DNA from 2 places in the Streptomyces sp. NPDC028305 genome. Region 1 is predicted to be linked to the other one. Evidence: riboswitches for the same ligand, from Rfam matches in the RefSeq annotation. Region 1 holds a riboswitch; the other holds the start of a gene.
The links. Region 1 has a riboswitch for glycine ahead of gcvP (aminomethyl-transferring glycine dehydrogenase). Riboswitches for the same ligand answer to the same signal wherever they lie in the genome.

Region 1 (7,770 bases):
GGCGGCCTCCGGGGCGATCGAGCCGGAGGCGTAGCGGAACCTCTCCTCCCCTTCGATGTCGATGAGGAAATCCTCGCCGCGGGCGGCCAGCATCTGTTCGTTGAGGAGTTTGTAGCGGTCGTCGTAGGAGAGGTTCGTGGAGCCCAGGTCATGGGCGGCGAGGGTGGGGAGAATTCCGATCATAACGATCTCGGAGGCCACTTCCCCCGCCTTGCGATCGGCATATGACAACCCCGTTCGGAGCTCTTCCGCCAACTGGTCGAGAACCCTTCCGTGCAATCGGTGGGGCACGATGTTTACTTCAAGATTGCACTGCCCGAGTTCGGTCTGGAAATCATGGCTGGCGATTCTCTCCAGAACCTCCGCGTTCAACATCCTCGGCATCCCGTCGGCGCCCGCGAGATTCAGCTCGATCTCCAGCCCCATGAGATTCTTCGGACGGTCGAATCGCTTCTCGGCCAGGAGCCGGGCCAGCGCTTCGAGACCCTGTCGGAGCCTCACGCGCTGCCGCTGCCGTCCGGACGGATCGAACTCCCCGGCTATGACCTTCTCCCCCATCGAAGCGTCCTTCCTCGAGTGGATCAACGGCCCCCGGCCGCGTACATCACGCTCGATGATGCCCAGCCAATGTGATCGATAACGCCACGCGCCGACCCCTCAGCCGATAGGCTCTGCACAGCCCCGCATTGCCGTGATGAAAAACACTGGCGACTTCAAGCCTACCCCGGCTGGGTTAAAATGCCAGGTCATATCCGTGCATATGGCAGAGAATCGGCGAAAATCCCCTCGCCCCGGCGGGCCGGATAAGTGCTTGTCCGCAATACCGGGGACAGGTACGTGAAACAAGACGGGAACACTTGTCGTATAAACTCGGCAACCGAGGCAGAGAGACAACGCCCTGATGTCCCGTCAGGCCCCTCTGACCCGCACACTCCGACAGCGCCATCCGCACCTGGCACGCCAGCGCTCCACCGTGTCTCCGAAGTGAGAGGCGACCCACCATGCCGCTGCACGTCCCTCCGGCTCCAGCGCCTGCTCTGAACAGCATCCGCACGGCCCTTGGCTCTCCCACCGCCGTCCGTACCCCGCTCCTCGGCTCCCTGGACGGACCGTTCGAGCTCGAACTCCCGCTCCCCGTCCACGTCCTGGACGACATCACCGCCCCCGACGGCCCGCCGACGGCGCGGCTCACCGGATGGCGGTTCCTGATCCGCGACACCGAGCGGACGGTGGCCTCCGCCGAGGCGATGCTGACCGCCGACGGCTGGGTCTTCTCGCACTTCTCCGAAGGCCCGTACGTGTCGTCGGCCGAACTGGCGCTGAGCCAGGCCGAGTCGCTGTCCTCGGTCCATCAGCCCAGGCTGCTGTCCATCCCGGAGCTGTACATGCTGACGCTGTGGCTGCGCGGCGACCCGACCGCCGACGCCTCCGAAGGCCACCTCGCCGCGGAAGACCTGCTGGTGCCGCTGACCCCCGCCCCGCCGGGCATCGCCGCCCACCGCGCGTACCGCGCGGCGGATCTGCTGCCGGTGCTCACGCTCCGGCTGACGCGGACGCCGCTGCTCGGCTCGTCGGCCTGACGGCCCGCGGCGCCCGCCGCCGCCCCGCGCCCGAGCGCCCCGTGATCCGAGGATCACGGGGCGCTCCGCTGCGGGCTCGTAACAGTCCCGTCAGGATGAACCGTCCACTCGTGTGATGCGTCATTATCAAGCGAGTACCGGTGCCGTGAAATCCCTGCGGAAACCGGCCCGTAGGGCAACACTTGGAGCATCCGACCGACTGACCAACGGGGGGCGGCCATGACTGCCGCAGCAAGCCACAGGACACTTTCCACATCGCAGCGAGAGATCTCTTCCATGTGCCAGCATCAGCCCGCGTGCCCGTCAGCCGACTCCGCCGACCGGGAGGCCGCCCACCTCGTGGCGCACCACCCCGAGCAGGGCTGGAGCCTGCTGTGCAATGGCGTCCTGCTCTTCGAGGACACCGGCGAGCTGCTGCCGGACGGACAGATCATCGCCCCGCGCCGGCCGCTGGGCGCCGAGCGCGTCGCCACCGCGGCCTGACCATCGCGGTCTGACCCTCGCGGTCTGACCACCACGGCCCGGCGCTCCGACCGGGCCCGCGCTCCATCAGGGGCCGGCCGGCGTGTCCGCCGCACCGGCCCCGTACCCGACCGCGCCCGGCGGGTCAGCTCTCGTACGACTCCAGCGGCGGGCAGGAGCAGACCAGGTTGCGGTCCCCGAAGGCGCCGTCGATGCGCCGCACCGGCGGCCAGTACTTGTCCGCCGCCGACACCCCGGCCGGGAACGCCGCCTCCGCGCGGGTGTAGGGGTGCTCCCACTCCCCGCTCAGCGCGGCCGCCGTGTGCGGGGCGTTCCGCAGCGGGTTGTCGTCCTTGGGCCACTCCCCCGAGCCCACCTTCTCGATCTCCGCCCGGATGGCGATCATCGCCTCGCAGAACCGGTCCAGCTCCGCCAGGTCCTCGCTCTCCGTCGGCTCGATCATCAGCGTGCCGGCCACCGGGAACGACATCGTGGGCGCGTGGAACCCGTAGTCGACCAGCCGCTTGGCCACATCGTCGACGCTCACGCCGGTCGCCTTGGTCAGCGGCCGCAGATCGATGATGCACTCGTGGGCGACGAGACCCCCGGGGCCGGTGTAGAGCACCGGGTAGTGCGGCTCCAGGCGCTTGGCGACGTAGTTGGCGCCGAGCACCGCCACCTGGGTGGCCCGGCGCAGCCCCTCGGCGCCCATCAGCCGGACGTACGCCCAGGAGATGGGCAGGATGCCCGCCGAGCCCCAGGGCGCGGCCGCGACCGGCCCCACGCCGGTCGCCGGGCCCGCCGCCGGCTGGAGCGGGTGGTTGGGGAGGTACGGCGCGAGGTGTTCGCGCACCGCGACAGGGCCCACGCCGGGACCGCCGCCGCCGTGCGGGATGCAGAAGGTCTTGTGCAGGTTCAGATGGGAGACATCACCGCCGAACCTGCCCGGCCGGGCCAGCCCCACCAGCGCGTTGAGGTTCGCGCCGTCCACATAGACCTGGCCGCCCGCGTCGTGCACGGCCGCGCAGATCTCGCTGATGTGCTCCTCGAACACGCCGTGGGTGGAGGGGTAGGTGACCATCAGGACGGCCAGTTCGTCGCCGTACTGCTCGATCTTGGCGCGCAGGTCGTCGGCGTCCACCTCGCCGTCCTCGCCGGTCCTGACCACGACGACCTTCATGCCCGCCATCACCGCGCTGGCGGCGTTGGTGCCGTGCGCGGAGGACGGGATGAGGCAGACGGTGCGCCGCTCCTCGCCGTTGGCGCGGTGGTAGGCGCGCACGGCCAGCAGCCCGGCCAGCTCGCCCTGCGACCCGGCGTTCGGCTGGAGGGAGACCTGGTCGTAGCCGGTGACCTCGGCCAGCCGCTCCTCCAGCTCGCGGATCAGCGTCAGATAGCCCTGGGCCTGCTCGACCGGCGCGAACGGATGCAGCGCGCCGAACTCCGGCCAGGTGACCGGCTCCATCTCCGTGGTGGCGTTGAGCTTCATGGTGCAGGAGCCGAGCGGGATCATGCCCCGGTCCAGCGCGTAGTCGCGGTCGGCCAGGCGCCGCAGATAGCGCAGCATCGCGGTCTCGGAGCGGTACTTGTGGAAGACCGGGTGGGTCAGATACGTGTCGGTGCGCAGCAGTTCGGCGGGGAGCGCGTCGGCCGCGGCGGCGTCGAGCTCGTCGATGGCGGGCAGGCCGCCGTCCACGCCGAAGGCCGACCAGACGGCGGCGAGCTGGGCGCGCCCGGTGGTCTCGTCGCAGGCGATGCCCACATGGTCGGCGTCGGTCAGGCGCAGGTTGACCCCGGCCTCGCGGGCCGCGGTGACGACCTCGGCGGCCCGGCCCGGGACATACGCGGTCAGGGTGTCGAAGAACGCGCCGTGCACGGTCTCGACGCCCCCGGCCCGCAGCCCCTCGGCGAGCACGGCCGCGTAGCGGTGGGTGCGCCGGGCGATGGTCGAAAGCCCTTCCGGGCCGTGGTAGACGGCGTACATGCCGGCCATCACGGCGAGCAGGACCTGGGCGGTGCAGATGTTGCTGGTGGCCTTCTCGCGGCGGATGTGCTGCTCGCGGGTCTGAAGGGCCAGGCGGTACGCCTTGTCGCCGTCGGCGTCGACGGAGACGCCGACCAGGCGGCCGGGCAGGCTGCGGGCGTAGACCTCGCGGACGGCCATGAACCCGGCGTGCGGGCCGCCGAAGCCCATCGGCACCCCGAACCGCTGGCTGTTGCCGACCGCGATGTCGGCGCCCAGCTCGCCGGGCGAGGTGAGGAGGGTGAGGGCGAGCAGATCGGCGGCGACGGTGACCACGGCGCCGAGCTCATGGGCCCGCTCGATGACCGGGCGCGGGTCGCGCACGGCGCCGGAGGCGCCCGGGTACTGGAGCAGCACGCCGAACACCCCGCGCTCGGCCACCTCGGCCGGTATGCCCGCCGAGAGGTCGGCGACGACCACCTCGACGCCGGTGGGCTCGGCGCGGGTCCGGATGACCGCGACGGTCTGCGGCAGAGTGTCGGCGTCGATCAGGAACACGCCCTGCTTGACCTTGCCCACCCGCCGCGACAGCGCCATGGCCTCGGCGGCGGCGGTGGCCTCGTCCAGCAGCGAGGCGCCGGCCGTGGGCAGCCCGGTGAGGTCCGCGACGACGGTCTGGAAGTTGAGCAGCGCCTCCAGCCGGCCCTGGGAGATCTCCGGCTGGTAGGGCGTGTACGCGGTGTACCAGGCGGGGCTCTCCAGCACATTGCGCAGGATCACCGGCGGGGTGAACGTGCCGTAGTAGCCGAGGCCGATCATCGGGGCGAGCAGCTGGTTGCGCTCGGCCAGACCGCGCAGCTCGGCCAGCACCTCGGCCTCGGTGCGGGCCGGGGGCAGCCCCAGCCCCTCGGCGCTCTTGATGACGTCCGGCACGGCGGCCTGGGTGAGCTCGTCGAGCGAGCCGAAGCCGACCTGCGCGAGCATCTTGGCCTGGGCCTCGGCGTCGGGTCCGATATGGCGCTGCTCAAACGGAGTACCGCGTTCCAGCTCGGTCAGCGAGGTGCGGTTGGCAGTCATCTGCGAGGCCTCCTGGTCTGTACGACCGACGAGGGGCACCACGGCGCGGGGTGCCCGAACGGCCTCCCCCTCTGTCATCTCAACCTGAGAGCTTCACCGGTTCGCGGGCGGCGATCCGGCTTTCACCGTCGGTGAGGAGGGGTTCCGGTGCTGTACTCGCCCGTGGCCCACCCTGCTTTCCAGAGTGACCTCACCCGCACGGTACGTGTGCCTGAGAGTTTCCGGGGAGGATTTGCTCCTTCGGCGCCTCCGACGACATCGTCGAAGAGCTCTCCCGCACGGGGTCTGCAGCCACCGTCAGCCTACCAGCGAGCCTGCCGCCAGGGGTTTTGGGCGAGCGCTCGAGTGGACGGGCACGGAATTGTGGCTTTTCTTAGATATCACGGCATTGACGATGAAACAGTCACCTATGGGAGAGAGTGTGCAGACCGACATCGATCCGCGGACCCTCATCGGCCGGAAGGCCTTGGACCGCGACGGCGCGAAGATCGGCACCGTGGACGAGGTCTACCTCGACGACGCGACCGGCGAGCCGGAGTGGGCCGCGGTACGCACCGGGCTGTTCAGCCGGGACGTGTTCGTGCCACTCGAACCGAGCGAGATCGTCGACGACACGCTGCGGGTGCCGTACGAGCGGGCGCTGATCAAGGACGCGCCGGACTTCGGAGTCGGCCGCCATCTGTCGCCCGAGCAGGAGTTGCAGCTCTACCACCACTACGGTCTCGACGTGAGCGGCTGACCCCGGCCCGGGCCCTGGCCCTGGACCTGGCTTTCGGCCGGGTCGGCCTCGGGGGCGTCGCTCACGGCGGGCCGGATCAGCGGCAGCGGCTCGCCCGGCTCCAACGCCGGGTCGTCGACCGCGAACGTCCGCACCCGGCCCGGCCGCGACCAGGGCTCCTCGAACCGCACGGTCACCCGGCCGACCCCGCTGCCCTGCACCCACCCCGCCCCGTACTCGGCGTGTCGCACATCGAGGCCGGGCAGCCAGCGGCGCGGCCTGGCGGTGTCGTCGGGCTCGTCGCTCCCCTCCAGGACCGCCGGGGCGGGCTCGGGTGTCCCTCCGGCCTCCCGCGCCCCCTCCGCGTCCTCCTGTGCCTCGTGGGCGGCCTGCGCGGCCTGGGCGAACAGATCCTCCTGGGTGTAGTCCGCCAGACCGCTCACGCCCACTCCCAGCAGCCGCACCCCCGCCGTGGTGTCCACGCCCTCCAGCAGCCGCGCCGCAGCCTCCCGCACCACCGTGGGGTCATCCGTCGGCCCGCGCAGCGTCTCGGACCGGGTCAGCGTGGAGAAGTCGTAACGCCGCACCTTGAGCACGACCGTGCGCCCCGAGCGGCCGGCCCCGCGCAGCCGCCGCACACACCGGTCGGCGAGCCGCGCCACCTCCACCTGCACCCGCGTGCGGTCGGTGAGGTCGACGTCGAAGGTGTCCTCCACCGATACGGACTTGGCGTCCCGCTCGGCGACCACCGGCCGGTCGTCCCGCCCCCAGGCCATGCCGTACAGCGACGCGCCATGGGCCTTGCCCAGCAGCCGCACCAGCTCCTCCTCCCCCGCCTCCCGGGTCTCGGCGACCGTGTGGATCCCGGCCCGGCGCAGCGCCTCCCCGGTGGCCGGACCCACCCCGGGGAGGGTCCGCACCGGCATCGGCCCCAGCAGCTCCCGCTCGGTCCCCGGCTGGATGAGCGTCAGTCCATCGGGCTTGGCCTGCTCGGAGGCGATCTTGGCGAGCATCTTGGACCCGGCCAGGCCCACCGAGCCGGTCAGCCCGGTCGCCGCCGCTATGTCCGCCCGCAGCCGCTCCCCCACGGCCCGCGCCGCCGCGGAGGTGGCCGGAACACCGCCCGCCTCCAGATCCACGAACGCCTCGTCCAGGCTCAGCGGCTCGACCAGCGGGGACAGCGCGCCCAGCAGGCCCATGACGGTGTCACTCACCTGGCGGTACAGGGAGAAGCGGGGGGTGAGATACGCCGCGTTCGGACAGAGGCGGCGGGCCTGGGCCATCGCCATGGCCGAGTGGACCCCGAACACCCGCGCCTCATAGGAGGCCGTGGCCACCACGCCGCGCGGCCCGAGGCCGCCGACGATCACCGGCTTGCCGCGCAGGCTGGGCTTGGCCGCCTGCTCCGCCGCGGCGTAAAAGGCATCCATGTCCAGATGCAGAATGGTCGGCGCACCCCTCACACCTACCGATGCTGCCGCATGCCACTGACACTCGCGGCCCGGGCGCGCGGCCCGGGCCGGACGGTCTCAGCCCGCGCGGTTGCGGCGCCGCGCCAGTTCGTCGGTGGGGTTGTGGCCCACCAGCGTCTCGCCGGTGTCCACCCGCTCGCCGTGCAGCTGGGCGAGCGCGCTCTCCACGTCCCGCCACACCACGCCCACGGCGATCCCGAAGACGCCCTGGCCGCCCTGGAGGAGGTCGACCACCTCGTCGGGCGAGGTGCACTCATATACCGTCGCGCCGTCGCTCATCAGCGTCATCTGGGCGAGGTCGTCCAGGCCGCGCGAGCGCAGGTGCTGAACGGCGGCCCTGATGTTCTGGAGGGACACGCCGGTGTCCAGCAACCGCTTGACGATCTTGAGGACGACGACGTCCCGGAAGCTGTAGAGCCGCTGGCTGCCCGAGCCGTAGGCGGGCCGCACGCTGGGCTCCACGAGCCCGGTGCGCGCCCAGTAGTCCAGCTGGCGGTA
Region 2 (7,770 bases), on a different contig from region 1:
GTCTTTGGAGCCGCCGCCGCACGCCGCGGTGGCCATCAGGGCACCGACGGTGAGCGCCGCACCGGCGATCCGCCTACTTCTCGACGAACGTAGGGGTTTCATTGTTTCTTGCAACCTCCGGGATATGGGTCCTTGGCATGGCGCCGGGGAACCTTCGGGTGACCGCCGCCTGACAGGTGCGGCAGGGGCAGATTCGTATCGGTGCGGCTGGGCCGCGGCCGCGCGGGTCGCCGTCAACGCGTCCCCTTCGGGTCGAGGGCGTCGCGGACGCCGTCACCGAAGAGGTTGAACGCCAGCACGGTGATGAAGATCGCCAGACCCGGGATGATCATGAACATGGGGTCGTCCTGATAGGTGCCGACGGCCTTGGAGAGCATCTGACCCCAGGAGGCGGTGGGCGGCCTCACGCCCGCGCCCAGGAAGCTGAGCGCCGCCTCGGTGAGGATGTTGGTGGGGATCATCAGCGTGGCGTAGACGGTGATGGGCGCGACCAGGTTGGGCAGCAGCTCCCGGAAGAGGATGTAGCGCCGGCCCGCGCCCAGGCTGCGCGCCGCCTCGACGTACTCCTTCTCGCGCAGCGACAGCGTCTGGCCGCGCACGATGCGGCCGACGTACGGCCAGCCGAAGAAGCCGATCACCGAGACCAGGATGGCGATGCGCACCCCGCTGCCGGTCAGCCCCAGCAGTTCGTTCGGGAGCACGGAGACCAGGGAGATGATGAACAGCAGCTGCGGGAAGGCCAGCAGCATGTCCATCACGCGGCTGATAACGGTGTCAATCCAGCCGCCGAAATACCCCGCGATGATGCCGAAGACGGTCCCCAGCACCACGGCGACGACCGCCGCGAGGAAGGCCACCAGCAGCGAGATCCGCGCGCCGTAGACGATCCGGCTGAACACGTCGCGGCCGTTCGACGGTTCGACGCCGAAGATAAAGTCGGAGCTGATGCCGCCCATCGAACCCTTCGGGGTGCCGAACAGCGGGTCGATCTCCTCCTGGTGGAACTCGTTGGGCGGGTGCCCCAGCAGGCTCACGATCAGCGGCGCGAAGATGGCCACCAGCACCAGGAAGACGACCACGGCCCCACCGGCCAGCGCGAGCTTGTCCCGCTTGAGGCGCGTCCAGGCGATCTGACGCAGCGACCGCCCTTCGACCGAGGCCTTGACTACATCCGCTGCGACATCGACGGATGCGTCCGGCTCCGCATCCGTGCCTGTGCTGTGCAATGGTGCCGTCATGGTGGTGGGGACCCCTCTCGACCGGTGGTGACCGGCCCACGACCTGCCGCTGTAGCGGCGTGGTTCACAAACGCAGGTGAAAGTTGTGCTCGTGGTGCGGAAGTTTTATGGAGGAGAGGCACACGCTACCCACAGGTACGGACACCTCCTGTTGCGGGAGTCTTCATCGCGCTTGTGATCACCCGCCAGCCCATCACGGCAATGGATGCCTAACCGTGATGTGGTGAGGAGTGTTCCGTTATCCGGAACACAACTCCGCTGAGCGGTGCGGAATGTCCCGTTAACAGGACTGTCAAACGGGAGTGTTAGGGCGCGAAGGGGCGCGGAGCGCAGCGCGTGAGCGCGCGCGGACGTCCCGGGGCGCGCCGAACAAGGCGGTTACCAGGCGCTCGGCGCGGGCCCCGACCGCTGGCCGCCGTGCGGCGGCGGGTATCCGTAGCCATGGGCGGGGGCGGGCTGGGCCGACCCGAACGCGTCCCGGTCGAAGAACGGACGCGCGCTGGCCCGCATCCACATCGCCACCGGGTCGTACTCGTCGGACATCGCGACGGTGGACACCGGCAACCCCTCGGGCACCGCGCCCACCGACTGGCGCATCATCACCCGGGCCGACTCCACGGCCGCGGCGCCGCCGTCGTACAGATCCAGCCCGATGGCCAGATACGGCGCGCCGAGCGCGGGCTGCACCCAGGCGCGGCGCAGCGACCGCACCGCGGGCGTGCGATGCGCGTTCTGTCCCAACAGGGCGTAGAACTGCGGGAGTTCGAGGGAGGGCTCGCTGAGCCGCAGCGGCCCCGCGGGCAGCCGGTCCAGGCCGCAGGCGATTCTGCGCAGATCGAGCCAGGGGATGCCGACGCCGCCGCCGGGGGCGTGCGGATTGAGCCACAGGCCGTACCGGTCGGGGAAGAGGGATGCCGCGATCTGGCGCCCGCTCACCACCTCGTGGGCGCGGCTCCAGCCGCTGGCGGCGAGCTCCTGAGCGGAGGTCACACAGGGGGCGTAGCCGAGCCCGCCCACGTCCATGTTGCCGTACTGCGCGTCGGGCGAGCCGGGCGCGCCCTGCCACAGCAGCATCCACACCTGGCCTTCGGCGAGGGCGTACAGCAGCGACTCATAGGCGTCATACCGTCCCGGAGCGACCTGCTGAAGCATCCGCTCGACGTGGCCGCCTCCCGCGCTCACCTGGGTCCGCCCCTCTCTCGGCCTGTCCACACCGCTACCAAGGGCGCACGGACGCGCCCCGCCACCGGTCATCCAACCAGCTTACGGGCCCCTACAGTGGTCTCCTGGGCGACTCAGCGGTCACGGTCGTAGAACGGTCGCACCCGCTCGCGCATCCAATCGGCCACCGGATCCTGCGCGATGTCCAGCAGAACCAGCTGAACCGTCCACGGCAGCGGCACCGTGCCGAGCGCCCGTCCGAGCGCGTCCACCGCGCCGGCCTGGCCCTCCGGGCCGGGGAGGTCCAGCTCGACGCCGACGAACAGCGCGGGCGGCTCCCCCTCGACGCTGGCCAGGGCGCGCCGGGCGGACCGCAACCCGGCCACCTTGCCGAACTCGAGCCCGGCGGCCGCCAGGAAGTCGACCGGCTCCTCCTGCCAGTCCGGCTCGAACAGGCGCACCCGGCCGCCGGTGACCGGGCCGTCCAGCTCGGAGCGCCCGGTGCGGCACAGCTCGGCCACGGCGGGCGGCGGAAGCGGAACGCCGACGGCGCCGCCGGGGTTCACGGCGATGCCGAGCTGGGGCGGCAGGCCGCGGGCGAACTCGACGGCCGGGGCGACGGTGAACGTCATATGGGCGCCGACGACCTGAAGGAACTGCTGCTCGGAGCTGAACACCGGCACATACGCGGCGCCTTCGATCTCCATGGTGGGCAGGTCCAGGTCACTGTTGTCCGGGCCGCCGCCGTTGGGCAGCGGGACCCAGACGTGGCTGCGGGCCAGGGTCTCGACGATCCGGGCGCCGGCGCCGGGGACGTCGACCGAGGCCGCGAGCACTTCCTCGAGCTCGTTGCCCGGGAACCCGGGAGCCTCGGAAAACGCAGGGAACGCACCGTCAGGGAACCCTCCGTGAGCCGGTGCTGGACCGTGCTGCTCCGGGATGCTCATTTCCGCCTCAACCGCCATCTCGTCCGACCTGCACAGGAACCCTAACGGCTGTATGGACTTGCGGCATCGGCGGCCGGTGATCTCCACAGCAAATCCCCAGGCCGAAGGGGAGGCAACGCCCGATCCCGGACAGCTTTTGACAGTCTTTTGACCATTTCTGAACGTAATCGTCAAGTTGCGCTCGGTTTGCGCCCCTCGCACCGTGGTGCCGAGTACGCCCATACGTCACCACAGCGAAGGAAGGTCTCATGATCCGCGCGTCTCGCAAGGCCGAAGTCCTCGTCACCTCTGTCATGGCCGGCTCCCTGCTGTTCGGCACCGCCGGTCTGTCCGCCGCCACGGTCGGCGGAAACGGGGGCACGGCCGGCGCCAAGGCCCCCGCCCCCACGGCGCTCGCCAAGGAGCCGCTGACCGCGGCCCAGACCCAGGCGATGCGCGATCTGCGCGTCCTCCTCGATCGGGTCGCCGACCTGGCCATGGCGGTGGAGGAGGCCCCCGGCGGGATGCTCTCCGAGGCCGAGCTGGTCAAGCACGCGACGGCGATCGACAGCGCGGTGAAGACCGCCCGCAAGTCCGCCGAGGCGGCCCAGGGCCCGAACGCCACCACGCAGGGCCGGGAGCGCCGCGACGACACGCCGCCCGGGCAGGAGCAGGGACAGGACCAGGGCCAGGGGCAGCAGCAGGGCCAGGGGCAGAACGCGGGCCAGGGCCAGGGCCAGGTCACCGTGCCGCCGCAGGCCGCCGACCAGGGCAACCAGAACAACCAGGGCATGAAGCCGCCCCAGGCCGCCGGGCAGGGAGAGACCGCGACCCCGCCGTACGCCCAGACCATGCCGACGGACGTCTCGACGGACCCGCTGGACGAGCTCCAGCGGGCGATCGACGACCTGCTGGACGCCGTCGCCGCGGGCGACGCGGACGCGGCCGCCGCGGCGCTCCCCCGTATCGGCGACGCCATCCTGGAGCTGCTCAACGCCCTCATCGGCCCGCTCCCCGGGATGGACCTCCCGATGACGCCCCCGATGCTGCCGCTCCCGGACGAGGCGTCGACCGTCGCCGTGGAGGCGTCCGCCCTCGCCGCCCGGACGCCCGCCCCGAAGCCGAACCCGGAGAAGCCCGGTACCGAGAAGCCCGGCGCCGCGGAGAAGCCCGGTACCGAGAAGCCGGGAGCCGCCGAGAAGCCGGGCACCGAGAAGCCGGGCGCCCAGGACCAGCAGGGTGCCCAGAAGCCCGGTGCCCAGAAGCCGAGCGCGAAGCCCAGCGCCCCGAACCAGAACGCCAACCAGCCCGGCGCCATGAGGCCCGGTCAGAAGCCCGCGGCGAAGCCCGCCGCGCCGAAGCCCTTCACCACCGCCGCCACCCCGCTGTCCGCCGCCGAGGCGACCGACGACGCCGTCGCCCCCATGCCGCTGCCGCGCCCGGTGGACGCAGCCTCCGACCAGGGTTGATGAAGGCCGTCTCCCCCTGCCCCGCCGCGCGTCACTCGAAGCCGATCCGGCGCAGTGCGCTCGCGGCCGTGCGGTCCAGCACCGCCACCGACGCGCAGCCTTCGGGCGGCCGCCCGCCCTCGGCGGCGACGACCAGCCGGCCCACCGCGCGGCGGTGCCGTCCGAAGGCGTAGCGAGAGACCGCACGGCCGCGCGCGGCCTGCCCCTCCAGGGCCACCGCGGCATCCACGTCCAGCAGCACCATGTGCAGCCGGCGGCCGGTGCGCCGGGCGTCGCGGGCCAGCCAGCGGCGCACCCAGGAGAGGGTGCCGCAGTCGTGCACCACGACGCTGGCGCCCGAGCGCAGCGCCCGGCGCAGCCCGGCGTAGTGGGCGCAGCGCACCAGCGGGCGGTAGAGGGCGTACGGCAGCCAGCGGGGCAGCCGCCGCTCCCAGCGCTCGCGGGCGTCCTGTGAGTCCACCCGCAGCACCGGGCCGCCGGACTGGTCGAGGCCGGGCACGGCCTGGCCGATCATGGTGCTCTTGCCGCTGCCGGGCAGGCCGGAGGCGACCACCATGTCCCCGGTGCGGTAGCGCAGCTCGCGCGCGCCGAGTCCGGGTCTGGACCCGCGGCCGGGTCCGGGCCCGGGCCCGGCCGCGCCGCCGCCGTCGCCGTCACCGCCGCCGCCGTCGCCGTCGCTGCCGCCGCCGCGCAGGTCGTGCACCGCCGCCCGGCGCCCCGGTCTGATCACGCCCCCGGTTGGCGCCGCGCCCTGCGTCACCGGCAGGGGCCCACATGTCGTCCCGTACGTACCCTGCCCCTGCACCGTGATCGTCCTCCTAGGTCGGTCACTGCGGCTCGTCACCGAAGAGTGTCAAGAAAAGGTAATGTCCTTCAAGGTGGTCTTCCTGTGGGCCGGACTTTCATGCCTTGTGAATCGGGGTGAGCGGCGGCGCGGGGCGAGCGGGTCTTCCCTTCTCGGGCGTACGTGCGATGATGTTGCGCGCAACTCCATACCGGCCGCTTGAATCCGCGCGGGAGAGTCCTCGGCCACCGGCAGCAGTGCCGGCCGTCCGGGGCGCCGAAGGAGCAAGTCCTCCCTTGAATCTCTCAGGCCCCGATACCGCGCGGGCGAGGCAGATCTGAAAAGCGAGCCGCTGGCGTGGCTCCACCCACGGTGCAAGCCGGACCGCTCTCCGCGACGACGTCTCCGACGCCGGCCGGGAGAAGGGGTCACGGCGAACCTCTCAGGTTCCGATGACAGATGGGGAGGACTCGTCCTCGTCGTCCTCGTCGCCGTCCCGCCCTGGAGCCAGCCCCATGACCGACGCCCCGTCCCCCTCGTCTCCCCCGTCCGCCTCGTCCGGCCCCCGCCGTACCGCGCTGGACGCGACGCACCGCGCGCTCGGCGCCACCATGACCGACTTCGCCGGCTGGGAGATGCCGCTGCGCTACGGAAGCGAGCGCGACGAGCACACCGCGGTGCGCACCCGCGCCGGACTCTTCGACCTCTCCCATATGGGCGAGATCACACTCACCGGGCCACAGGCCGCCGCCGCCCTGGACCGGGCGCTGGTGGGCCATCTGTCGGCGCTCGCCATCGGCCGGGCCCGCTACACCATGATCTGCGACGCCGAGGGCGGCATCCTGGACGACCTGATCGTCTACCGCCTCGGTGACCAGGAGTTCCTGGTGGTCGCCAACGCCTCGAACGCCCAGGTGGTGCTGGACGCGCTGACCGAGCGCGCCGCGGGCCTGGACGCGGCCGTGCGGGACGACCGTGACGCCTATGCGCTGATCGCCGTCCAGGGGCCGGCCTCGGCCACGATCCTGAGCGGCCTGACCGACGCCGACCTGGACGGCCTCAAGTACTACGCGGGCCTGCCGGGCACGGTCGCGGGCGTCCCGGCGCTGATCGCCCGCACCGGCTACACCGGCGAGGACGGCTTCGAGCTGTTCGTCTCGCCGAAGGACGCCGAGCGGCTGTGGCAGGCGCTGACCGAGGCGGGCGCCCCGGCCGGGCTGATCCCGTGCGGTCTTTCCTGCCGGGACACGCTGCGCCTGGAGGCCGGGATGCCGCTGTACGGGCATGAGCTGACCCGCGGGACCACGCCGTTCGACGCGGGGCTCGGCCGGGTGGTGAAGTTCGGCAAGCCCGGTGACTTCACCGGGCGCGCGGCCCTGGAGACGGCGGCGCGGCAGGCCGAGACCGCCCCGCCGCGGGCGCTGGTCGGCCTGGTCGCGGCGGGCCGCCGGGTCCCGCGCGCGGGGTACGCGGTCGTCGGCGCGGACGGCACGGTGATCGGCGAGGTCACCTCGGGCGCGCCCTCGCCCACCCTCGGGAAGCCGATCGCGATGGCGTATGTGGACGCCGGGCACGCCGCGCCGGGCACGGCGGGGGTGTCGGTGGACATCCGGGGCACCCATGAGCCGTACGAGGTCGTGGCCCTCCCCTTCTACAAGCGGCGCTGAGCGCCCGTCGCGGCCGCCGCCGCTCCTACCGCCTGTCCCACCAGGCAAGACCCGTTTCCCAAGCACTCCCCCGTATCCAGGAGAATCGGACTATGAACAACCCCCAGCAGCTGCGTTACAGCAAGGAGCACGAGTGGCTGTCGGCCGCCGACGCGGACGGTGTGTCGACGGTCGGCATCACCGAGTTCGCGGCCAACTCGCTCGGCGACGTCGTCTTCGTCCAGCTCCCTGAGGTCGGCACGACGGTCACCGCGGGCGAGACCTGCGGCGAGCTGGAGTCCACGAAATCCGTCAGCGATCTCTACGCGCCGGTCTCCGGCGAGGTCACCGAGGTCAACGAGGACGTGGTGAACGACCCGGCGCTGGTGAATTCCGCCCCCTTCGAGGGCGGCTGGCTGTTCAAGGTGAAGGTGACGGACGAGCCGGACGAGCTGCTCTCCGCCGACGCTTACTCCTCCTTCACCGAAAACTGACCCCCTCCTTCGATCGGGACCCTGATGTCGCTTCTCAACAGCTCCCTGCACG

Region 2: linked by a shared signal. The riboswitch ahead of gcvT (glycine cleavage system aminomethyltransferase GcvT) and the one ahead of gcvP (aminomethyl-transferring glycine dehydrogenase) in region 1 are both predicted to bind glycine.

Annotation. Positions count from the first base shown of each region.
Region 1 is NZ_JBVHTN010000007.1:8,521-16,290, reverse strand. Features, by position in the region: gene ACZ4WQ_RS29815 (glutamate-cysteine ligase family protein) at 1-558, opposite strand, end outside; gene ACZ4WQ_RS29810 (hypothetical protein) at 1,002-1,580, shown strand; gene ACZ4WQ_RS29805 (DUF5999 family protein) at 1,857-2,063, shown strand; gene gcvP (aminomethyl-transferring glycine dehydrogenase) at 2,188-5,082, opposite strand; glycine riboswitch at 5,144-5,271, opposite strand; glycine riboswitch at 5,272-5,369, opposite strand; gene ACZ4WQ_RS29795 (PRC-barrel domain-containing protein) at 5,492-5,821, shown strand; gene ACZ4WQ_RS29790 (DNA polymerase IV) at 5,797-7,263, opposite strand; gene ACZ4WQ_RS29785 (MerR family transcriptional regulator) at 7,330-7,770, opposite strand, start outside.
Region 2 is NZ_JBVHTN010000004.1:993,672-1,001,441, reverse strand. Features, by position in the region: gene ACZ4WQ_RS20670 (ABC transporter substrate-binding protein) at 1-102, opposite strand, end outside; gene ACZ4WQ_RS20665 (ABC transporter permease) at 234-1,238, opposite strand; gene ACZ4WQ_RS20660 (enhanced serine sensitivity protein SseB C-terminal domain-containing protein) at 1,617-2,390, opposite strand; gene ACZ4WQ_RS20655 (enhanced serine sensitivity protein SseB) at 2,534-3,346, opposite strand; gene ACZ4WQ_RS20650 (hypothetical protein) at 3,595-4,794, shown strand; gene ACZ4WQ_RS20645 (AAA family ATPase) at 4,826-5,605, opposite strand; glycine riboswitch at 5,799-5,909, shown strand; gene gcvT (glycine cleavage system aminomethyltransferase GcvT) at 6,094-7,245, shown strand; gene gcvH (glycine cleavage system protein GcvH) at 7,338-7,718, shown strand; gene glyA (serine hydroxymethyltransferase) at 7,743-7,770, shown strand, end outside.